Regions from separate parts of the Tissierella sp. QWL-11 genome, predicted to be linked through region 1. Evidence: riboswitches for the same ligand, from Rfam matches in the RefSeq annotation. Region 1 holds a riboswitch; the other holds the start of a gene.
What was found. Region 1 has a riboswitch for cobalamin ahead of AC4PG3_RS03855 (CGGC domain-containing protein). Riboswitches for the same ligand answer to the same signal wherever they lie in the genome.

Region 2: linked by a shared signal. The riboswitch ahead of AC4PG3_RS10090 (cobyric acid synthase) and the one ahead of AC4PG3_RS03855 (CGGC domain-containing protein) in region 1 are both predicted to bind cobalamin.

The regions. Positions count from the first base shown of each region.
Region 1 is NZ_CM178750.1:794,258-797,456, reverse strand. It holds gene AC4PG3_RS03860 (ABC transporter substrate-binding protein) at 1-972, opposite strand, end outside; gene AC4PG3_RS03855 (CGGC domain-containing protein) at 993-1,313, opposite strand; cobalamin riboswitch at 1,424-1,563, opposite strand; gene AC4PG3_RS03850 (rhomboid family intramembrane serine protease) at 1,705-2,280, shown strand; gene AC4PG3_RS03845 (diguanylate cyclase) at 2,335-3,199, opposite strand, start outside.
Region 2 is NZ_CM178750.1:2,044,171-2,047,369, forward strand. It holds gene cbiB (adenosylcobinamide-phosphate synthase CbiB) at 1-596, opposite strand, end outside; gene AC4PG3_RS10090 (cobyric acid synthase) at 593-1,435, opposite strand; cobalamin riboswitch at 1,666-1,839, opposite strand; gene AC4PG3_RS10095 (DMT family transporter) at 1,980-2,876, opposite strand; gene AC4PG3_RS10100 (cysteine-rich small domain-containing protein) at 2,901-3,185, opposite strand.

The sequences.
Region 1 (3,199 bases):
AGTTCTAATACCACTAGCATAAACCTCACTTAACATTATTGGATATACTCTTTTATTTTTTACAGCTGAAATACTAGAAATGGAAGGATTATTCATAATTTTTTCTAGGGCAGCTTTTTCTACAACAGAATCACCATAATAAACTGTAAATATAACTTCAGGGTCTAAATTTACTAAGTCTTCAGCCCCTATTCGACCATTCTCACGAGCTACTAAGTCGGCTCCTACTAGTGTTGCTATATTTCCACCAATACTATTTTCTCCATATATTCTATAAGTATTATCTGAACCTACTTCTAATATAACAGTTTTTACAGAAGGACTGTCCTTAGAAAATTCCTTTGCCCTTTGAATTTCTTTTTTCATATTGTCTACTATTTCATTAGCCTTTTCTTCTACATTAAATATTTTACCTATATTTAATATATCTTCATATTCATTTTCTAAAGTATCAGGACTTTTTAATCCACTATTTTGTGCCATATAAGTATTTATATTTCTTTCATGCCAAAAATCTACATTTCCTAGTCTTTTCTCGTCAAATAAAGAATACCAACTTAAAATAAAGTCTGGTTCTATACCAAGAACTTCTTCTTTTGTAGGAAGGTTTTCATAGTATTTAATATCTTTAAATGCCTCTTTATATTCATCTTTTACATCATGATCTAAGCCAGATGCAGCAGCTATTTTATCTTCTAATCCAAGGGCTAATAGGGTTTCAATAGAGTTTTGATATATAGCTAGTACCTTTTCAGGTGCTTTTTCAAAAGTAATTTCTACAGGTTTCTTTTGGTAATTATAAGTTGTTATAGTTACAGGATAATGGGAATTTTCATCATCTTGTGCTTCTTCATTCTTTATGTTTTCATTTTGTACTTCATCTTTTTCTTGAGATACTTCTTTTTCATTTGAACAGGCAGTAATACTAAATAACATAGCTACAGCTAATAATAAACTTAAAATTTTTTTCACTTTTCTTGTCTCCTTTAATTTTAGTGCGTTCCTTCTATTACATCTATGTCTAAATCTAGAAACACTTTCTTTATTTCTTCTAAATTATCTTCCTTACATCTAACAGCACAACCCCCTAAGTGAAGTTTTTCAACTTCATTATCTTTAAGTTTTGCTGCTATTTTCTCTAATTTTTCTTCTCCATCTTCAAAACACATATTACAACTAAAAAAAGATAAAAGTTCTGTATCAATATCTTTATAAACTTCAAAGTGCTTATCTTTATTGTTGTAAGCTCTAAAGCAACCCATGGTTGAACATCTTCCACTAGTTTTGCCACACATTCCTATAGCAATTTTCATAGTATTCCCCTTTCAAAAAATCTTCTTTAAATAAAAAAAAACAGCTCCAATTTATATAAATGGGCTGAATAAACAAAGTTTCTCTCTTACCCCCTTTATAATCCGTAAAGTTCTGGCAAACTAAAATAGCTAGGTATTCTGACTTTAATATAATTTTTAAGTACATAAAAGATTATATTTCACAGTGGCGGTACCGTGTGGGATTTTAACCCAACTTCCCCTATAAAAAACTATTTTTATTCTTTAATTGTCTTCATAAGAATAATATATAATATAACATTTGTCAAATCATATTTTCTATAAAGCAATTTAAAGTTTGATATTTCAAGGGTATTATGTAATAATACGATTAAAGAATTTTAATGTAATAATAGAATAGGAGACAAGAATCTTGGAAAGATTAACAGATTTTTATAAGAAAAGTAAAGTAACATTTATATTTCTAACTATAATGATAGTTTATTTTATATTTATAACTTTAAATGGTGGGACTACAAATATTGAGGCACTTATAAAATATGGTGCTCTATTTCCTCCTTTTGTCATGGAATATAATCAATATTATAGATTTATAACTTCAATTTTTATCCATATAGGAATTATGCATATATTTTTTAATGGTTATGCCCTATATATATTTGGACCTCAAATTGAAAGACTTATGGGTGCTAAAAAATATCTATTATTTTTTCTCATAACAGGTATAGGGGGGAACTTAACCACATTTTTCTTTGATTTTGTCTCAATTTCTGCTGGTGCATCAGGAAGTTTATTTGGACTATTCGGTGCTTTTTTATATCTAGTCCATCGCCATAGGGATATGGTTACTCCAGCAGGCAGAAAAAGCATATTAAAACTACTTGGTATAAATTTAATATTGACACTAGCAATACCAAGTATAAGTACTACAGCTCACCTTGGAGGACTTGTAATAGGATACTTGCTTTCTTATATATTCATTAGATAAAATAAAAGATATAAAAGACATTTAATATAGAGTTAAATGTCTTTTATATCTCTCTTATAACAATATACTTACCTTGTTCTTCCCTTTTTCTTTTGATTCATACATAGCTTTATCTGCCCTCTGTAAAACATCACTACAGTTATTGTCACTAGTCTTAAAATAAGAAAAACCTACAGAAGCAGTTATACTGATAGTCTTATCTTCCACTAGAATTTCTTGTTTAGAAATTTCATTTAGTAATTTTTCACCAAATCTCGTTATATCTTCTTCTCTTAATCCTGGGAATATACCTACAAATTCATCTCCTCCCCATCGAATTAAGTGGTCTGAGCTTCTTATAAAATTACTTACTCTTTCTACAACTTCTAAAAGAACAATATCTCCTACTTTATGACCATATTTATCATTTACATATTTAAAATTGTCTATATCTAATATCATAATAGCTGGACTTTTTCCAATTAATCTATACTCCTGAAAAAATAATTTCAAATTCTTCTGGCCACATCTTCTATTAGATGTACTAGTTAATACATCTAAGTTCATTGCCTCTTCTAAAGATTTTGTTGAATTCAAAAAGCTCCTCTTTCCTATTAAATAAAGCACTATAAATCCTATCAATAAAACTATAAAAATATATCTTAATAATCTAGTTATTGTTTTACGAGATAGTGAATAAATTTCTTTATTAACCTTTTCTGTATAAGTATTGATATCATCTAGATGTACACCCATGGCAATTATCCAGTCATATTCCTCATAGAGTTTTGCATAGGTGATCTTTTCTGATATCTGGGAACTATTTAATTTTTTAAAATAATAAGTAAAAAACAACTCCCCATTTTTCTTTATCCCTTCCAATTCCTCTAAATATGGTAAATTACCTTTTATATCTTTCATATTTGTAGATAAATATGTT
Region 2 (3,199 bases), 1.2 Mb from region 1:
AATATATCATCCACTTTAGCAGGGAAATATCCTATATCCTTGTATTTTTCATCCATATACCCAAGCATTGAATCCATTGTATTTACAAATTTATACATCATGCCTCCTGGAGCTCCAAATAATATTATAAAAAATAAAGGAGCTATAATTCCATCTGATGTGTTCTCACTTATGGTCTCTACAGTAGCATTGATTATTTCTTCTTCATTTAAATTTTTAGTATCTCTACCAACTATATAAGATAATCGATTTCTACCTTGATCTATTCCTTCATTAAGAGCTTGTACTATCTTTCTCCCTTCAAAGGCTAAAGACTTGGCTGCTATAGCTGTATAGATTAAGTAAATATTCACAATATAATATGCTACATCATAAGGTTTTAAAATCTTTAATATGTAAAAGGTCATAAAAAACCCTAAGAATATATTTATAATTACTATAAAAAATCCCACAAGCTTTAGTGAATCCTCAAAAAACTTTCTAGCTAATCTTTCCTCAAAACCAATTACTTTTCCCATAAGCTTGACAGGATGAGGAAAGCTATAGGGATCTCCTATGAAAAAATCTAATATTGATCCCAATATTACACTAATCATTTTTCAATTCCCATTAATTTATATATATATTTTATGTCCATATTCTCCCTTAATACATTAGATAGTTTATCTAATTCATTTTCCAATTCTTCATCACTTTGAGGATTATTATTACATCTTTTGTCATAATCTATAAGAGTATCTTCATCTACTAGTTCTAATTTTACATATGGAATTGTGCCTACTACAGGGATGTTTAACATCTCTTCTATCATCTTTATCCCTGAATCTAAAAGAGTTCTATCTCCTCTAAACTTATTAATTATAAGTCCCTTTATCCTTTGTCTTTCATCTTCTTCTAAAAGCATAACTGTTCCATATAAAGATGCAAATACACCGCCTCTGTCTATGTCAGCAACTAGCAATACTGGTGAATCCGCCATCTTAGCCATTCCCATATTGACTATATCATTTTGCTTTAAATTTATTTCAGCAGGACTTCCCGCTCCCTCTATAACGACAATATCATTTTCTTTTTCTATTTTATGAAAAGTTTCCTTTATCATGTCTTTTAAACTATTTTTAAATTCAAAGTATTCCCTAGCATCCATCTCATATTTTTCTTCACCTTTTATAATTACCTTTGACTTTCTGTCTGTTTGGGGTTGTAATAGTATTGGATTCATATCTGGATGAGGGTCTACCCCTGCTGCTTTTGCCTGTAGAGCTTGAGCTGTACTCATTTTTGCACCTTCAGCAGTCTGGAAATATTTAGAAGACATGTTTTGAGATTTAAAAGGTATGACATTATACCCATCTTCTCTAAACATCTTACACAATCCTGTGACCATTAAGCTCTTCCCTGCTGAAGAAGTAGTTCCTTGAACCATTATATTCATTGTTTTCCTCCTATAAATAAAAATAATATTAGTCTAAGAAAGATTTTGACCTTTAAGGAGGTAACCCATTATATGGATTTTAGAAGATAGATACTCTCTTAGACTATTATTTATTATTGATTGAATTAAAAAAGTCCTTTTCTCTAGAGAAAAGGACTGGCATATACTAATATAATTAAGCAAAGTAAATCATATTTTGCACATTAAAACCATGACTTCCCTCCGAAGTTGTTTTACTCATCTATTAGGCAGGTCTCCTGACTTATGAATCATACCAAACCGACACCTTCCCAGATTTCTCCAGTGGCATTAAGTTGATTTAGTCATCATTTACAGTAACGGGGGTTGCATGGGATTTTCACCCATTTCCCTTTTAATTTTAAAACCTAAAGATATTATTTAATTTTCAAGTTTATCTTAACATATAAAAATACTATTTGCAAACATTATTTTTTATTAATTTAGACAATATTTTTACATTTATACCTATATGATTAACATTCATAAATAATATTATATAAATAATAACTTTTGCTGTAATCCCTTATTTTAAGAATAAAATAGACACCCCTACTATGGAAATAACAGCTCCTAGGACTTCTCTAAACTTTAGTTTTTCCTTATATAAAAATATGGAAAATGGAATTATAGTAACAGGCATTATAGAGGTTATAGTAGCAGATATGCCTGCTGTAGTCTTTTGTAATGAAAATAATTGCAAAGAAACTCCTAAAAATGGACCAAAAAGTGCTCCTAAACTTATGTAAGTCATAGCTTTTTTATTTTTAATTGCTATTTTCAAATCTCCCCATTTACCTAGATATAAAAAAAGTAGTATAAATCCAATAAATCCCGATATAATTCTAATTTGAGTAGCTGCAAAAGGACTATAATCTCCTATTCCTATTTTACTAAATATCATTCCCACAGATTGCCCTACAACTCCTATAAATGCATATGTAAGTCCCTTAACGCTGTGATTTATCTTTATCTTTTTTTCATTTGTATCTTTTCCCAAGATTACAATTGAAATACCAAACATAGTTAACATCATACCTAAGATTCCCACAAGAGAAACCTTCTCTCCTAAAAACAAAAATGCCAATAATGCTGTTATAGGAGGACTTGCAGCAGTCATTAGCATCCCTACTCTAGTACCTATTTCTAAATAAGATTGAAATAAAAATAGATCTCCTATAAAAAAACCTACTAATCCTGAAATTCCAAGAAAAGTCCAATTATGTAAACTAGCATCTAGGGGTAGTAATTGCCCCCTGTAAAAATAAGTAAACACACTTAACAAAAAAAATCCTATTATCAATCTAATAAAATTAACTGCTAAAGTTCCTACCTTTCTACCAGCTATTTCAAAGCATACTCCATTTAGTGTATAGCAAATGGCTGTCCCTAAGGCAGCCATTTCTCCAATCAAAGCTAACATTTATTTTCCCCACTTTATTATTTTCTATTTTTCATCTTCAATGTCTATTCCCAATCTTTCCATTACTCTTTTTTCGTTTATCTCTGATATTTTTTTGTTTATATAGTCATATCCATTTGGTCTATGTGGAATAAGACAAGCACTACAGTCTTTTATTCCATGTTTATCTTTATAATTTCCTCCACACTCTTCCAAGAAATAAAGTGGACAATAACAAAACATACAGTTAAATTCCTCCACATTATCTACATTATGACAAGGTAAAAATTGACACGCCTTATTAGTATAAAATTTATATGAATTTTCCAAGTCTATCTCCTTTC